DNA from 2 places in the Clostridium sp. CTA-7 genome. Region 1 is predicted to be linked to the other one. Evidence: a T-box and tRNA genes for the amino acid it is inferred to sense, from the RefSeq annotation. Region 1 holds a T-box; the other holds one or more tRNA genes.
What was found. A T-box is a leader RNA that pairs with one kind of tRNA and senses whether it is charged. The one in region 1 lies ahead of serS (serine--tRNA ligase), so its partner is inferred to be a tRNA-Ser.
Positions count from the first base shown of each region.

Region 2: it has a tRNA-Ser gene. The T-box ahead of serS (serine--tRNA ligase) is inferred to sense a tRNA for this amino acid. The anticodon was not compared.

Region 1 covers NZ_BAAAAV010000006.1:211,673-216,542, reverse strand. The annotation lists gene ACYUEX_RS13205 (HDIG domain-containing metalloprotein) at 1-498, shown strand, start outside; gene ACYUEX_RS13200 (3H domain-containing protein) at 514-1,020, shown strand; gene ACYUEX_RS13195 (FAD-dependent oxidoreductase) at 1,043-2,455, shown strand; gene ACYUEX_RS13190 (DUF1667 domain-containing protein) at 2,448-2,702, shown strand; T-box leader at 2,793-2,992, shown strand; gene serS (serine--tRNA ligase) at 3,059-4,336, shown strand; tRNA gene ACYUEX_RS13180 (tRNA-Ser) at 4,633-4,723, shown strand.
Region 2 covers NZ_BAAAAV010000010.1:105,308-119,444, reverse strand. The annotation lists gene ACYUEX_RS16755 (BglG family transcription antiterminator) at 1-707, shown strand, start outside; gene ACYUEX_RS16750 (PTS sugar transporter subunit IIA) at 945-1,430, opposite strand; gene ACYUEX_RS16745 (ribulose-phosphate 3-epimerase) at 1,698-2,414, shown strand; gene ACYUEX_RS16740 (YitT family protein) at 2,456-3,070, shown strand; gene ACYUEX_RS16735 (pro-sigmaK processing inhibitor BofA family protein) at 3,390-3,638, opposite strand; gene ACYUEX_RS16730 (DUF2508 family protein) at 3,682-3,939, opposite strand; gene cls (cardiolipin synthase) at 4,018-5,553, opposite strand; gene recR (recombination mediator RecR) at 5,569-6,165, opposite strand; gene ACYUEX_RS16715 (YbaB/EbfC family nucleoid-associated protein) at 6,359-6,703, opposite strand; gene dnaX (DNA polymerase III subunit gamma/tau) at 6,852-8,477, opposite strand; gene ACYUEX_RS16705 (thymidylate synthase) at 8,818-9,609, shown strand; gene ACYUEX_RS16700 (dihydrofolate reductase) at 9,609-10,100, shown strand; RNA gene ffs (signal recognition particle sRNA large type) at 10,284-10,545, opposite strand; tRNA gene ACYUEX_RS16690 (tRNA-Ser) at 10,549-10,638, opposite strand; gene ACYUEX_RS16685 (DUF3862 domain-containing protein) at 10,779-11,474, opposite strand; gene lgt (prolipoprotein diacylglyceryl transferase) at 11,635-12,402, opposite strand; gene ACYUEX_RS16675 (nucleoside deaminase) at 12,488-12,937, opposite strand; gene ACYUEX_RS16670 (HlyC/CorC family transporter) at 13,020-14,137, opposite strand, start outside.

The sequences.
Region 1 (4,870 bases):
TTATATAGAATAAAACAATTTATATGGGGATTTACTTCATTATTTAAGGATATAGATTATGATTATATAAATAAGTTTTTAAGTGAAGATGAAATTAAAATATTTAATAAGTTAAAACATAATGATAAGCATCACTGTATAAGAGTATGTAAAGATTCAATAAAAATGAAAGAAGATTTTAATATAGATGTTGATATAAATAAACTAGCTAAGGCAGCGTTATTGCATGATGTAGGAAAGAGTAAAAAACATTTAAGTTTAATAGAAAAATCTGTAATTGTGTTATTAGATAAGACAACTAAAGGTAAAATTAAAAAGTACAATAAAGTAAAACAAATAGATATATATTATAATCATCCTAAAATAGGGTTAGATATGCTTAAAGATTTTAATTATGATAAAGAATTTTTACAAGTGGTAAGATATCATCATAATAAAAATAAAGTAAATAATAATAGAATACTTAATATAATAAGTACTTGTGATGATAAAAATTAGTACAGAGGTGTATTTATGAGAGCTATTGAAAGAAGAGAAAAAATTATAAAGTTGATAATTGAAAAGAATAGAGCAGTTAAAGGAACAGAATTAGCTGATTTATTTGGAGTTACGAGGCAAATAATAGTAAAAGATATAGCTATATTAAGAGCTGCTGGTAAAAATATAATAGCCACTCCAGATGGATATATTTATAATAAAGATATTAATAAAATAAAGGCTATTATTGCAGTTAATCATGGAAGTAGCGAAACTATAGAAGAATTAAAAATCGTAGTTAAATATGGTGGTATAATAGAAGATGTTATAATAGATCATCCTATCTATGGTGAAATAAAAGGAAATTTAATGATAAAAAACTTAAATGATTTAAATAAATTTGAAAGTGAATTTAAAAGAAAAAATATTAAACCTCTTTCAAATTTGACTAATGGGGTTCATCTTCATACTATAGCTGCAGATAATGAAGAGGACATTGAAGCAATAAAGATGGAATTATCGAAAAAAGGCTTTTTATTATAGAGTTTAGGAGGATTTAATATTTATGGACTATGATATTCTTATATTAGGTGGAGGAATAATAGGGTGTTCAGTTGCATATGAGTTATCAAAATATAATTTTAATATAGCTTTAATAGAAAGAGATTATGATATAGCAGATGATATTTCATTTGTAAATACATCTATAGTATATGACGGCTCAGAGACATCTGATGATGTAATGGCTGGACTTGAGTATATAGGAAACTCAATAATGATGGATACTTGTAAAAAGTTTAAAGTTCCTTTTAGAAAAATTGGAGCCTTAAGAGTTGTAAATGATGAAAATGGTGTTAAGAAATTACAAGAGATGTATGATAGAGCAAAAAAAAGAGGGATAGACGGCGTTTATTTAATAGATGATAAAGATGTATATGATATAGAACCAAATATAAATAATAATATAAAGAAAGGGTTATATTCTGAAAATATAGGAATAGTAGCACCTTATGATCTAGCTATTGCATATGCTGAAGTGGCTTCAGATAATGGAGTTAATTTTAGGCTAGAAGAAGAAGTTTTAAATATACAAAGTTTAGCTAGAGGATTTAAAGTAACTACCAATAAAAATAAATTTACATGCAAGGTTGTTATAAATACAATTCCTCATGAAATATATATAAGAGAAAATGGAAAAGTTGAAGATAAAGAAGTAGATAATAATGAATCTTGCTTTAAAAATATGAGTTATTTATTAGTCGATGATAATTATAAAAATAAATTAAATAAAATAGTAATAGAAACTTTTGATAAAAATACTTTTGTACTAAGTACTCCAACAACAACTACAGGATCGTTAATAGGAATAAAAAGTACAGAAAAAACTAGCTTAGAGGATAATTTAATGTATGCAAATAGCTTATTAATAGACTTAGATAAAAATAATATAAATAATTTATTTAGAGAAAGTTACAATAAAGATTCTATGGTAATAGATGATAGTGAGATAGATAAAGGATATATAAGAGTAACAGGTACTCATTATGGGAAAATTACGATAGCACCAGCAATAGCAAAAATGCTTTGTGATACTATAGCTAATAATTTAAATTGTACATTAAAGAAAAACTTTATTGATAAAAGAAGAGAAATTTATAAATTTAGAGAACTTGGAAAAAAAGAAGCTAATGAAATAATAGCTGTAGATAAAAGATATGGGAAAATTATATGTGTATGTAACAATATATCTGAAGGTGAAATAGTAGACTGTATAAGAAGACCTTTGGGAGCTAGAACTGTAGAGGGCGTTAAAAGGAGAACAGGATCTGGATTTGGAAGTTGTCATGGTTCCTACTGCTATGAAAAAATAGTAAATATATTAGCTAGAGAGCTTGATAAAAAAGTTACAGATATAGTTGAGGATTCTAAGAATTCTAAAATTATATCAAGCCGAATAAAGGAGTTTAAGGATGTTTAATTCAGAATCTAAAGTTGATAATAAAGATATATTTACATCAATAGTTAGAGTTAAGGGCAATGAAAAATATAAGGTTGTACCAGTTAGAACTAATAAAGAAGTAGATAAATCATTATGGATAGAGCTATCTAAAGTTTTAGCTAGAATATATGTTAGTACTCCAGTTAAAGAAGGAAGTATGATTTGCAAAAATATATTAAATACTGGGATTGACGTAATATGTACAAAAGATATATTAGATGAATAATTATAGTACAAAAAACAAATAATATATAAAAATCATCTTAGTAAAATATTGACATACACAATATTTTATAATATATTAAGAATAAATATAATAAAACTGTTGAAGAGGCTAGTAATAACAATATTTTTTTTAAGAGAGTCGATGTTTGGTGTAAATCGATAGTAAAATGTTATGAATCCACCTTGGAGGGACTGTGATGAGCAGTACGGCTTAAACCGTTAAATTTATTAAAGAGAATAGCATTTTTTGCTATTAATTAGGGTGGCAACGCGGAATCTTTCGTCCCTTGTTTAGGGGAAAGGTTCTTTTTTTATTGAAAAAAATTAATAGATATAAATTATTAGGAGGTATACATAATGTTAGATTTAAAATTTGTAAGAGAAAATCCAGAGATAGTTAAGGAAAATATAAAAAATAAGTTTCAAGATAGCAAACTTCCACTAGTAGATGAGGTAATAGAATTAGATAAAAAGCTTAGGGAAGCTAAACAACAAGCTGAGGCTTTAAGAGCTGATAGAAATAAATTCTCAAAACAAATTGGGTCTTTAATGGCTCAAGGAAAAAGAGAAGAAGCAGAAGAAATGAAAATGAAGGTAACTGAAAATTCAGAGCGTTTATCTGAGTTAGAAGCTGAGGAAGTTGAGTTAGATGAAAGAGTTAAGACAATAATGATGACTCTACCAAATATAATTGACCCAAGCGTTCCAATCGGTAAAGATGATAGCGAAAATGTAGAAGTTGAACGTTTTGGAGATCCAAAGGTTCCAGATTTTGAAGTTCCATATCATACAGATATAATGGAAAAGTTAAGTGGATTAGATTTAGATAGTGCTAGAAAAGTAGCTGGAAGTGGATTCTATTATTTAATGGGTAATGTTGCAAGACTTCATTCAGCAATAATTTCATATGCTAGAGATTTTATGATAGATCGTGGGTTTACTTATTGTATTCCGCCATACATGATTCGTAGCGAAGTTGTAACAGGTGTTATGAGCTTTGCTGAAATGGATGCTATGATGTATAAAATTGAGGGTGAAGATTTATATCTAATTGGAACAAGTGAACACTCTATGATAGGGAAGTACATCGATACTATATTACCTGAAGATTCATTACCACAAACTTTAACAAGTTATTCTCCTTGTTTTAGAAAAGAAAAGGGAGCTCATGGAATAGAAGAAAGAGGAGTATATAGAATTCATCAATTTGAAAAACAAGAGATGATAGTTGTATGTAAACCAGAAGAAAGTATGGAGTGGTATGAAAAATTATGGGTAAATACTGTAGATTTATTCCGTTCTTTAGATATACCAGTTAGAACTTTAGAATGTTGTTCTGGAGATTTAGCAGATCTTAAAGTTAAATCAGTAGACGTTGAAGCTTGGTCACCAAGACAAAAGAAATATTTTGAAGTAGGAAGCTGTTCAAACCTAGGAGATGCACAAGCTCGTCGTTTAAAAATTCGTGTAAATGCTAAGGATAAAAAATACTTTGCTCATACATTAAACAATACAGTTGTTGCGCCACCAAGAATGTTAATAGCATTTTTAGAAAACAACTTAAATGAAGATGGTTCAGTAAATATTCCAACTGCACTTCAACCATACATGGGAAATATGAAGGTAATTAAGTAGTTTTAATTCTAAGGACTAAATCTATGCTATTAGATTTAGTCTTTACTTATTTATTTGAAAGATAAAATTAAGTCGTAATGGAATATATTGCAAAAGAAAGTAATATATTTGATTTTTCTAAGTATATATGTTATTTAAATTTTACTATTAGATTAATAAGCAGTAATTTCAGTGGGGGATGAAGAGGTAGAAATTTGTTTTTATTAGATTTATTATTTAATTTAAAAATATGTAAATTTATAATTGACAATAAAGAAAGTCATTGCTATAATAATATTTGTCGCGAGACGAAGTATGGAGAGATGGTCGAGCTGGCTTAAGGCACCGGTCTTGAAAACCGGCGTACCTTTGCGGGTACCGTGGGTTCAAATCCCACTCTCTCCGCCATAAAGGCATCTAAGTTTTCTTAGATGCTTTTTAATTAAAGTATTAGCTTATTATAGTTAAGTATTATTTTAATATTTATTATGTAATAAAAAATTAAAAAAATAATTGACAATAAATATAGTACTTGATATAATAATATTTGTCGCA
Region 2 (14,137 bases), on a different contig from region 1:
TTAGTGAAATGGATCTTCGTTATTTACAGGTTTACTTTATTTCTCTACAAAACAATCGTACTTTAAACCCAGAAAATGAGAAAGAAGCAAAAACTCTTACAAACGAAATACTAGGCTCTCTCAAAGATGAATTTCATCTTCCTTTTGATGAAGATGAAACATTTAAAACTTCTCTTTACACTCATTTTTACTCAGCTATAACAAGATTTCGTCATGGTATAAAAATTGAAAATCCTTTAATGACTGAAATTAAAACATTATACAAAAATACTTTTAATATAATGAAAAAAACATCATGTATAATTGAGCAACGTTATAATTGTCAGCTTAGTGATGATGAAATTGGATACTTAGCGTTACATTTAGCCAATTCTTTAGAATACATGAAAAAGCCACTAAAAACAATTGTTGTATGTCATGGTGGAATTGGTGCTAGTAATCTTTTAGTAAGAAAATTAACTATTCAAATACCAGAAATTCAAATTGTTTCTCAAGAGACATTCTTATCCATACATGAAGCTAATTTAAACGAAATTGAATTAATTATATCTACAATAGACTTTAATTTAAATAAAAATATACCTATTTTGATAATAAATAATCTATTATTCGACTATGATATTGCTCGAATAAAAGATATTATTAAATCATACTACAAAAAGAAAAATGATCCTTTAAATAATATAGAAGGTGCTGTTGAAAAATGAATTAGATTAATATGACTTTATGGTTTAACCACCATATATCTAATAATCACATAAGAGTACACCAAAATTATTTGTGAAAGAATAGCTACTATCCCTTAGAATCGTTGGTCTTTCTAAATTTAGAAAGTTACCTAAAATCCTTGGACTAGTAGCTATTCTGATTCTAGTAATTACTTATTGAGTCATAAGCTCATTTAAAATTTTTAAACACTATTTTCTCTTTTTATACAGCCTTTTCTAAGCTTTATAATATGCACTAATATCTTTTCCACCCTTAACATCTCTACCAAATTCACAGGAAAAATATTCATAAGTTTCTTTATTAGTAAAAATAATCATTGTTGTTAAATCATATCCTTTATCTTCTAAATAAGAACGATCTATAGATACTATTTCATCTCCTGATTTTACCTTGTCTCCTACATTTAAATTACATTTAAAACCTTTGCCTTCTTCTGTTACTGTATTAATTCCAATATGAACTAAGATCTCCATCCCATCCTCTAAAGTTAATGCATAAGCATGCTTGCTAGGGAAAAGCATTGAAATTACTCCATCAGCAGGACTATAAAATACACTTCCTTTTGATTTAATAGCAAATCCATCCCCCATTACTTTCTCAGAGAAAACAGGATCACTAACCTTTTCTAATTCAATTAAAACTCCATCTGTACAAGCAATTAAAGCCTTTTCTTCCTTTTTCTTTTTTAGAAAATTAAACATTAGCTTACATCTCCTTATTAGTCTTATTCGTATATCTTATATAACCTATTATTATTTATTTATCATACTGTAAAGGATTTATTATTACAATAACCATATATTTTAGTATTCCTCCTTTTATTTGTGGTAAAAATTAGACTATTGTTTAATGTTTATAAATTACCCTATTAATATGGATATCTATCAGTTAGCTTAGCTATTGATTATATTTTTTCGTTATCTTAAAATTAAGGTGTAGAAAATAAGAACTTCAAGGAGGTACATATAATGAAACATATTAAAATTGCAGCTGGATTAGCTCATGTAAATTATGGAAGAATAGCTGATATAGTTAAAGAAGTTAGTGATGCTGGTGTTGATTATATTCATTCAGATGCAGCAGATATGCATGATCTTCAAAATATGAAATTAATGGGCGGTCATCAAGTTATTGCAGGTATTCGTCCTGAAACTGAATGCCCAATAGAATGTCACATATATACAGTAAATATGGACAAAATGTTCATTGAACAAATATACGATGCAGGTGCAAATATGCTTATTATACCTGCTGAGCATTTTATAGGAGCACAACTTGCTTATATAATGAACTGGTGTCGTGAAAGAAAAATAAAAGTTGGTTTAACGCTTGGATGTTATACACCATTATGTTTTGTAGAAGAATCAATTTATGATATTGATCGTCTTCATATAGTTACTCACGGAGTAGATGAGACAGATGGAAAAGATAACTGGGGATGGAGAAAGAGTGCTATTGATTTAGTTAAAAGAGCAAGAAAAATGATAGATGAAAAGAATCCAAATTGTGAATTAGCTATAGATGGTGGTCTTAGAGCTGATAACATGGAGAAATTAATAGAATGTAATCCTGATGTTATAGTTTTATCTTCTGCTATATTCAAAGATCCAGCTGGAATTGTTAATGGTTATAAAAAATGTAGAGAAGCTATAGATAAAGCAGCAGCAAAATTTGGATTAGAATAAAAAAACTCTCTCTTGGGAGTTTTTTTAAATATGGAGGACAAATGAAAAACAAATCACTAATAAAAGATTATTTATGGATCACTCTTTCAGCTTTTTTAACTGCCATGGCTGTAAACCTAGTTTTTAAATCAACAGGTTTAGCACCAGGTGGAATAACAGGACTATCAATTATATTCTCTAAAATTACTGGAATCCCTATAGAATATATGACCTTGGGTATTTCTGTTCCACTTTTAATACTTGCAGTAATTTTTCTTGGAAAGAGTTTTGGTATTAAAACATTATACATAACCTTGGTAACTCCTATTTGTATGCATATAGTTCCAACTTTGCATATTACAAAAGGATTAAGTAATATTAATAACATTTTAGAATTAATAGTAGCTGCCATTGTTGGCGGATTGCTTGTAGGTGTTGCAATTGGAATAGCCCTAAACCATGACTGTGCAACTGGTGGAACAGATTTAATAGCGTTACTTATACAACATTTTATTAAAATTTTTAAAGTTCCAATAATACTATTATTTCTAGATGGTTTTGTAGTAATAGCCTCAGGCATTATTTCAAAAAATATAATGATTGCTGTCTTTAGTTTTATATCTTTAATGGTGATTATTCAAACTATTAAGTATCTGACAACAACAAAGGAAAATTAAACTTTTAATATATATCTAAATCTTAAAATTAATTTATATATAAAAATCATTCTATGTAATTGATATGAAAAATATTTCATTTATTAAACTTATACCTATAGACCGCATACTTATAAAAAGTGCTTAAGTCTATAGGTATTTTTTATATAATTAAATAAATAACTAGAGTTAATTATTTGATAAAATTTTATTTACAGATTATGATATGAAAAAAACTGACTTCTGTAAAATACAGAAATCAGCATTCATCTAAGCAGCTCTTTTTTAATGTCCTTGACATAAGGATCATTTTATTTATTATACTTGAATCTCTTTTATTTTATAAAAATAGTTGAAATAAAACTAAAAATATAACTCCTGGAACTCCTAGAAACCCTGCAATTAATGCTGTTATAGCATTTATTCCTATGTAAAAACCTAAATAAGATCCTAAAATATTAGCTAAGTATAATAATACTATACCTATTATTCCATTTAATAAAATCTTTAATGGCCATTTTAGGAATTTTATAACTAGATATAATAAGACTAGTCCTATTAATCCATATAATATAATATTTAAATCCATATAATTTCCTCCATTTTATATAATTCACTAGTTAGTAATATTATTAGTTTATTTTTCTTAAATCTCTTTTTTTAGCCATAGCTATTAAATAATTATATCTAGCTTTTGCTACATCTTCTGCATGGATAGCTAATTCAATTAATTGGGGATCGCTTACAGAGTTAAATAAAGATCTAGCTACCTCCATTTCTGTTACACTTTCGTTAATAGCTCTTAATAGATCTAAGTCATCCTCACTATATTTAATTTTATTCTTCTCTGCATTTTGCATTAACAGGTCTAAAATTGTCCTCTTATCCACTTTTTAATTCCTCCCAAATACTTCATATTAAATTTATATCCATTTTTTAACATAAATATTCGGAAGTTTTAATTTTTTTTACATAAGTGGCGCAAATACTCTTAAAATAGCTGTTATAAACCTATTAGCCCATTTTACTCTATGACAATCTTCTATAGTAATTAATTTACAAATATCTAAGGTTTCAATAAAATCTTTTTTTATTTCCATTAGTGATTTTGTTTTATAAAGTAAAACTCCACATTCAAAATGCAAATAAAGGCTTCTATAATCCATATTTATAGTTCCTACAACTCCAATTTCATCATCTGATACAAATGTTTTAGAGTGTATGAATCCTGGAGTGTATTCATATATCTTAACTCCTGCTTCTATAAGTTGTGAATAGTATGCTCTTGTAACCATATGAGCATACCATTTATCCTCTATATGCGGAGTTACTATTATAATTTCAACTCCACTTTTAGCTGATAATGTTAATGCTGTTACTAGTTCATTATCTACTATTAAATATGGGGTGTTTATATACACATAGTCTTTAGCCTTATTTATAATATTTAAATATACATTTTCACCTACTGTCTCATCGTCTAATGGACTATCCCCATAGGGTTGAACATATCCATCACTTTCAAATATCCCATCATAATTTACATAAGGCTTATATTTTTCATAGTCATCTCTTTGTCCATAATTAAACTGCCAAGATTGAAGAAACATCATAGTTAAGTTCCAAACTGCTTCTCCTTTTACCATAAGAGAGGCGTCTTTCCAATGTCCAAATCTAACTATCTCATTTATATACTCATCTGCTAAATTTATACCACCTGTAAATGCAGTATGTCCATCTATTATTGTGATTTTTCTATGATCTCTATTATTCATTACTACTGATAAAAATGGAACAAAAGGATTAAATACTACACACTTAATACCCTTTTGTCTTAGCTTTTCATCATATTTATAGGGAAGAGTCTGTAAACAACCCATATCATCATATATAAGCCTTACATCTACACCTTCTTTAACCTTATCTTCTAATATTTCTAAAATACTATCCCACATTATACCTTCTTGAATTATAAAATATTCCATAAATATATAATGCTTTGCCTTCTTTAATTCCTCTTTAAGCTTTTCAAAAAATTCTTCACCTGGGGATAAGTATTGTGTAGTAGTATTTTTATATATTGGACTTGCTGCATATTTATTTAAATACCTTACTTGATTCGCAACACCTTTATCTTCTCTTTCTATTTCATCTAGTATATCTTTATCTTGAAGTAATAAATGAGAAGTTTCATTATGTATATCTAATATTTTACCTCTAAATTTCTTAGTTGTTTTCTTTAACCCAAATAGTAAATAAAATAATCCACCAAATACAGGCACTAATAAAACAGGTATTGTCCATGCTAATTTATAAGATGGATTATCTTTTGTACTAACAATATAAACTACTGCTAATATACTTATTACAGAAAGTAAGACATACACATAAACAAATGATTCTGTAATCTTCCATACAGTAAAGGTGAGAATCCCTAGTTGAAGTAAAATTAAAACACCAACTATAACCATTCTGCTAAATAAAAATTTTAATAAATTACTCATATATTCACCCTTAAATTATATCTCTTTTCTACCTTCTAATGCTTTTGAAAGTGTTACTTCATCAGCATACTCTAAATCTCCTCCTACTGGTATTCCTGATGCAATTCTTGTTACCTTTATATCTAATGGCTTTAATATTCTTGATATGTACATCGCTGTTGCTTCACCTTCAATATTAGGGTTAGTAGCTATTATTACTTCTTTAACATCAGCACTCATTCTTGCAACTAATTCTCTTATTTTTATATCTTGTGGTCCTCTTCCTTGCATAGGAGATAAATTGCCATGTAATACATGATAAGCTCCATTATACTCTTTAACCTTTTCCATAGTCATTATATCTTTTGGTTGCTCTACAACACAAATTATATCTTTATCTCTACTAGGATTAGAGCATATTGCACAAGGATCTTTATCTGTAAAGTTACCACATATTGAACAATATTTTACTGTTCCTCTTGCTTTAACTAAAGCATCTGCAAATTCTCTTACCTCATCTTCTGGAAGATTTAAAACATGCAATGCTAATCTTTGAGCTGTCTTTTGTCCTACACTAGGTAGCTTGGCAAATTCTTCAATAAGTTTTTCTATAGCAACTGGATAAAAATCCATAAAATCATCCTTTCTATAATTTATTAGTATAAAAATATTATAAATTCAAATATAAATAATGTAGAATATTAATTAGAACATATATATGAAAGACTCTAAATATTATTTAGTTATCTGTAATTTGAATATATAAAAAGGCGAAATAAATTCGCCTTTTATGTCTTATTAAACTATATAAGACTCCCCATCACTATTAAAATAATCCTGGTATGTTCATTCCGCCAGTTAATTTACCCATCTTGCTTGAAGTTTCTTCTTCTGCCTTTCTTAGAGCCTCATTTACAGCACTAAGAACTAAATCTTCTAGCATTTCAACATCATCTGCGTCCACTACTTCTGGCTTTATGTTAATTGAAACTACTTCTTTTTTACCATTAGTCTTTACAACTACAGCGCCTCCACCTACTGAAGCTTCAAACTCCTTAGTTTCAAGATCCTTTTGCATTTGTTCCATTTCTTTTTGAAGTTTTTGAGCCTGCTTCATTAGGTTGTTCATATTTCCTCCACCAAATCCGCCTGGAAATCCTCCTTTTGCCATAAAAACATATCCTCCTTTTATAAAAATCTATTCTTTATTATATAGCATTTTGCTTTATTTTACTACATTAAGATACTTATTTATATTAATTTTCATTCTTATTATTATTAATTTCTATTATATTTATGTGTATCTCTTGTCATTAGTTCTATTCATCTAGAATATCCACCATATCAGATCCCAAAGATTCCAAAAGCATGTCTTCTGTTGATTTTTCATCTTTTGAATTTTCCTCAACTTCAAAAACAACTTTTATGTCTTCTCTAAAAATTTCAGCTAACACTTCGTTTATAACTGACCTATACTCTGGTTTTTCTAATCTATCTTTATTAAATTTAAATTGATCTTCGTACTCAATAGTTAATACACCATTTTTACATTCTACTGGCTTTCCAGTTAGTATTGAAGCATATACTATCATTGCTCTTCTAGTTTTAAACCTTTCTAATATATCCTTCCAAGCCCTTTGAATATCATTTAAAGTAACTTTAGAATTTTCATTTAAAGAAACCTTAGAGTCATTACCTAACTGAGGTTCAATCTTAGCTTGTTTTTGAATTTTAGGTTTGTTATCTACAGTTTTACTAACATTCTCTGTTGCTACACTTACAACTTTAAGACTTCCATTTTTCAAACCTTCTTCAAGTTTATTTAATCTTGTTAATATAACTTCATTAGATGTATCATATTCTATTTTGCACATTTTGATTATAGCTAATTCTAAATAAAGCCTTGCTTGCTTACTTATCTTTGCATTTCCTTCTGCTTCTTGAAGTATTCTAATATATCTCATCACTTCTTCAGCTCTAACCTTACTAGACTGCTCTTTAACTAAAGATATGTTTTCTTCAGACATATCTAATACTTCTTCTGGGTTATTAGTTACCTTTGCCATTAAGATATTTCTATAATGTGCTATTAAATCCTTTATAAATAAATAAATATCTTTTCCAGCATAAACTACTTCGTCTATTATATTAATTGATTTTTCTATATTTCTTTGAATTACTGCATTAGTTAAATTAAATAAATGGTCATTTGTTACAAGCCCAAGCATATTTATAAGCACATCATAATTAACTGATCCATTTCCCATGGATATAGCTTGATCTAATATACTTAAAGCATCTCTCATAGCCCCGTCTGATACTTTAGATATTAAATTTAGGCTTTTATCATCTGCAAGAGCATTTTGATCATCTACTATTTTTCTAAGTCTTTTTGTTATTTCATTGTTATTTATTCTTTTAAAATCAAACCTTTGACACCTAGAAAGAATAGTAATTGGAAGTTTTTGAGGGTCTGTAGTTGCTAATATAAATATTACATTAGCTGGAGGTTCTTCTAAGGTTTTTAAAAAGGCATTAACTGCACCTGTAGATAGCATATGAACCTCATCCATTATATAAACCTTGAATCTTGCTTCTTGTGGAGGATATTTTACATCATCTATAATATCTCTAATTTTATCAACTCCATTATTAGAAGCTGCATCTAGTTCAGTTACATCTATTGCTAAACCATCATTTATTTTTCTACACATTTCACATTCATTACATGGTTCTCCATCATGTAGATTTAAACAATTTAGTGCCTTAGAAAAAACTTTAGCTGTTGATGTTTTACCTGTTCCTCTAGTTCCACAAAAAAGATAGGCATGAGCAATTCTATCATTTAATATTTGGTTTTTTAACGTTGTTGTTATATGTTCCTGACCAACCACATCATAAAATGTCTTAGGTCTCCATTCTCTATATAAAGCTGTATATCCCATGGCTTACCTTCCCTTAATCTTAGTTTCTTTTATTATATTTATATTATAGCCTATATAAACACTATTTTAAATATAAGTAATATTTTACTTTTTATTATCTTTAAAACAAGGTGTACTATAAATTAAATTTAGTACACCTATACTTGATTATTCTTTATTGTTTTTTTTAATAATTATAAATTCTACTGAAGTTATAATTATTCCTAGAATGCCACAATTAGCTTAAATGATATTTCCAAGGAAATTGTACCTTTTATATATCAATGTATTTTTTATTTACTGTATAATATATAAATTTTATAGTAAAATTAGTTATGTATTATAAAAAGGAGGGCTTAAAATGAGTTTATACGACAAAAAATACCTAGCCATCGTTGAAGATATTTTAGAAAATGGATATTACGATAATAATAGAACTGGAATGCCTACATACAAATTACCTCATCAGATAATGCAATTTAATTTGCAAAAGGAATTCCCTATACTAACAACAAAAAAAGTAGCATTTAAGACTGCTGTAAAGGAAATGCTGTGGATATATAGGGATCAGTCAAACGATGTTACAAAACTTCAAGAACAAAATGTTCATATTTGGGATGAATGGGTAGACGAAAATAATACTATAGGAAAAGCCTATGGATATCAGATAGCTAAATTTAATCAAGTAGATAAGCTTATTGAATCACTAAAGAATAATCCTCAAGACAGAAGAATGATTATGTCTATGTGGAATATAGAAGATTTACCAGAAATGACATTGCAACCTTGCTGCTATCAAACATTATGGGATGTAACTGATGGGTACCTTAATTGTATGCTTATACAACGTAGTGGAGACATACCACTAGGAGTTCCATTTAACACCAGTCAATATGCTGTTTTAGTTCACCTAATAGCTCAAGTAACTGGGCTTAAACCAGGACTATTTACTCACGTTATAAATAATGCACATATTTATGAAAATCAAATTGAAGGAATGAAACTTCAACTTACTAGAGCTAATGATGATTATTCAGCGCCAAAACTTTGGATAAATCCAGAAATTAATAACTTCTATGACTTTACTGTAGATGATATAAAGCTTATTGATTATAAACACCATGATCCAATAAAAATGGAGGTGTCTGTTTAATGCTATCAATTATAGTTGCTAAAGCTAATAATGATGTCATAGGTGGAGATAATAAACTTTTGTGGCATATCTCCGAAGACCTTAAAAGATTCAAAGAAATTACATCTGGCAACACAATAATAATGGGTAGAAAAACATTTGAATCTTTACCGAAGATTTTACCTAATAGACATCATATAATCATTACTAGAGATAAAAATTTTAAAGTAGATTCACCTATGGTTGAAGTAGTAAATGATATAGAAAATATTATATCTAAATATAAAAATTCTTCTGAAGAAGTTTTTGTAATTGGTGGTGGAGAAATATATAAATCACTTCTACCTCATGCAAAAAAGTTATATTTAACTAGATTACATAAAGATTTTAATGGTGATACTAAATTCTCACCTATAGATTCATCTGAATGGTTTATAGAATTTCAATCAGAAGTATATGTAAATGAAACTAATAATATTAAATATGATTTTGTTAATATGATTAGAAAATAAAGAAAACGAGGGCATTCCATAAGGAATTCCCTCGCTTTCTTTGTCCTATTGTATGTTAATCCTATTGAAGAGTAACCTTTAATTAATCGAATATTTTAATTTATAAAAATTAAGTATTCATTTGATTTATATTCTAAGCATTAAAAAAACCCTTCTTTTCGCTAGAAAGGTGTAAAATTAAAACCGTGCACCTAGCTTTGACAGTAATCTATAGGCGTTACTATGCAGTTAGCTCTGGTAAGATTTATCCATATCACACGCAGTAATCACTTATCGCTGCTTCCTTCCGGACCTGACGAGGTTCATGCACTTACGTCGTATGGGACCTGACCATCAACACCACTTACATAGGCAGACCCTACAGACTAAAGCCTAGGCTAGGAGTTCAATCCCGCTATAGCGGATTGCGGGTTACAGGGCACCGCTAACTCCCCATCTAGCACGGCTATGGCGGAGAGAAGGGGATTTGAACCCCTGATAGAGTTGCCCCTATACACGCTTTCCAGGCGTGCTCCTTCGACCACTCGGACATCTCTCCATATAATATATAGCTATTAAATTTTAACTACTGCTATATATTATCATATAGTAATACATATTGCAATATGTAAAACTTATCTGTATTTCTATTGATTATTATTTATTAAATTTAATATAAAAATTATATTCTTTTTCCATTTATTTTAATCCAAATTGAGCTTTTAATACTAATTTATTATCATTAAAAGTAAAATTAGCATTAGATCCACCTTTATTTATATATGAATATATTATTGCTTCTGAATTAAGAATTTTAGTTTGAGATGTTATTTCACCTTCTCCTAAAATTTCCTTTGCTTCCTCATATGTCATTCCTTCTTTGACTGCCTCATACTTTTCCATAGTCATATCTGCATTTTTACCATAAAGACCTGCTTGTCCTTTTGTTGTGACTACATCATTTTGTATAGTTAAAATTAAATTACTAATACCCTTCCCATTCCAAGTATACACTGTAGCCTTTACGTCTCCTACAGATGATGAGCTGGTCTCTTTCCCCTCTCCTAAAATTGCTACAACCTCTTCATATGTCATTCCCATATTTATGCTAATAAAATTATCATATGTTACTTTTGAATCTTCTTTTTTATCTTTTTTCTTCTCATTATCTTGTGTTGAATTCGTTGCAGTTGAATTTCCTTTATCATTTGCTTTATCCTTTCCACCTGTAGCAACTGCTATAATGCCTAGCAATACTACTGCCATAAATACTGTTAAAACTTTATGTTGTGAAAAGAAATTACCTTGTTTTTTTCCACAATGAACACACTTCTTTACACCTTTAGCTATTTCTTTTCCACAAGCTTTACAAGTAATCAATTTATTTTTTGCCATTATTATTTCCCCCTAAATTAAATATTAATTTCATGTAAATATACTCTATATTTTATTTAATTTTCCTCTATTTGCTTTGATAATTTAAAATTTATTTTAAAATAAAAAAAGATATGTAAAAATAATTTTACATATCTCTTTTTATGATTTAAAAGTTAACCTATATAATTTTCTTTTTCTTCTTAATCCAAATAATTAAAACAATTCCTAATATTACGCCTAACAAGCTTACTATTTGAGCTGTTCTTAATCCTAAAAACATTAAGCTATCTGTTCTTAATCCTTCTATAAAAAACCTTCCTATTGAATATAAAATCATATATCCAGCAAGTACTATACCATCTTGTTTCTCTTTCTTTTTATAAAGTATATAAACTAAAATTGCACAAACTAAAACATTCCATATTGACTCATATAAAAATGTAGGGTGATAATATACTCCATTAATGTGCATTCCTTTTTGAATAAACTCTGGGAACTTACTTATAAACTCTTTAGATACAGGCCCTCCATGAGCTTCTTGATTCATAAAGTTGCCCCATCTACCTATCGCCTGTGCTAATATAACTCCTGGCATTATAACATCTACATATCTTAAGAAATTTATCTTTCTATATCTTGCAAATATGTAGCCTGATAATAAAGCAGCTATTACACCTCCATGAATTGCCATTCCACCATTTCTTATGTTGATTACATCCATAAATGAATGGTAATTTTGATATTCAAAAGCTACGTAGTATAACCTCGCTCCTATTATTGATATTGGAAAGGTTACTAAAAATGCATCTATTATAATATCATAGTCTAAATTTTCTCTCTTAGATAAAAAATATATTAATATCATAGCCGCTACTACACCAGAAGAAATTATTACACCATACCACGCTATATCTATACCAAATAATTGAAATGCCACCGAATCCATCTTATCTCCTCCTATTTAAAATATTTTCTTTAATTATAAATCTTTATAAATAATTATACCAATTAAATATGTAATAATTGTGAATCTATTCATTTTTTATACTTCTAGTTTTCAAAAAAAATGAAGTCAATAAATCACTACATTTTTGATTATAACACCAATTTACGGCTACATGCCAATTAAAAACATTATAATCAATTAAATTTATTGCAGAGCCACAAGCCCCCATATCCTTATTAAAGGTTCCTATAAACAACTTAGGTATTCTACTTTGAGCAATTGCTGAAGCACACATAGGACAAGGCTCTAATGTTACATACATTTCACAGCCAGATAACCTCCAGTTATTAATTTTTTTGCAAGCTTCTTCTATTGCTAATATCTCAGCATGAGCAGTTGGTAAGTTTAAACTTTCTTTTAAATTATGCTTTTTAGCTATTATTTTTCCGTCTTTAACTATGACTACTCCAACTGGAATCTCTCCCTTGTCATATGCCTTTTGAGCTTCTTCTATTGCTAAAGCCATATAGTCCATAAAATACTCCCCTTAATATTTCTCCATTTTAACAAAAATGGAGAACTTAATCTTCATATAGTTCTCCATCTTATTATTAAAATTAAGTGTATATCCTAACCTTCTTAATTCTATTTTTGTCTACTTCTTCAACTACAAATCTAATATTATTAAGTCTAACTTCTTCAGACTGTTCAGGAAATCTTCCTAACTCTCCAATTACTAATCCTCCAACAGAATCAAACTCTTCTGATTCCATAGTAACTCCTATTAAATCACCAATGTGGTCTAACCTTGCGCTACCATCCACGATATACTCATCTTCTTTTACTACTATTATATCGCTGTCCTCTTCATCATCATACTCGTCTTCGATTTCTCCAACGATTTCTTCTATTAAATCTTCTATAGTGACTATACCAACATTTCCACCATACTCATCTAGAACAACAGCCATATGGTTTCTTGTATCTTTCATTTCACTAAATAATTCTGTAATTTTCTTAAACTCAAATGTATAGTAAGGTTCTCTCATATAATCTGAAACATTAAAATTTTCCTTACTTTGAGAAGCAATTATTAAGTCCTTAACATTTAATATTCCTATTACATCATCTATATTTTGATTATAAACCGGTATTCTAGAAAATTGTTCGGTTTTAATAATATTTATAACTTCATCATAAGTAGCATTTACATCTACTGCTATTACACCAACTCTTTGAACCATAACATCTTTTACTTGAGCATCAGCGAATTCGAAAACATTAAAGATCATTTCTTTTTCTACATCTTCAAGTACACCCTCTTCTTCACTAACACCTACCATGGTTTTTAACTCTTCCTCGGTTATAAACGGTTCTGTTGCCTTTGGATCTCCCCCTAAAAGTCTTATAAATAAACTTGATATTAAAGTAAAAATTGATACAAGTGGCTTAAATAATCTAACTATAATATTTATAGGGTTACTAACCCTTAAAGCGACTTTTTCTGAATTTTGCTTTGCTATAGATTTTGGAGTTATTTCTCCAAATATAAGAACTAATATAGTCATTATAATAGTAACTATTCCTACTCCTTTTTCCCCAAAAGCCTTTAAAGCTATTGAAGTTGCTAGTGCAGATGCTCCTATATTAGCAATATTATTTCCTATTAATATTGCCCCTAATAACCTACTTGGATCTTCAGTTAATTTTTCAATTAATTTTGCTCCCTTAACTC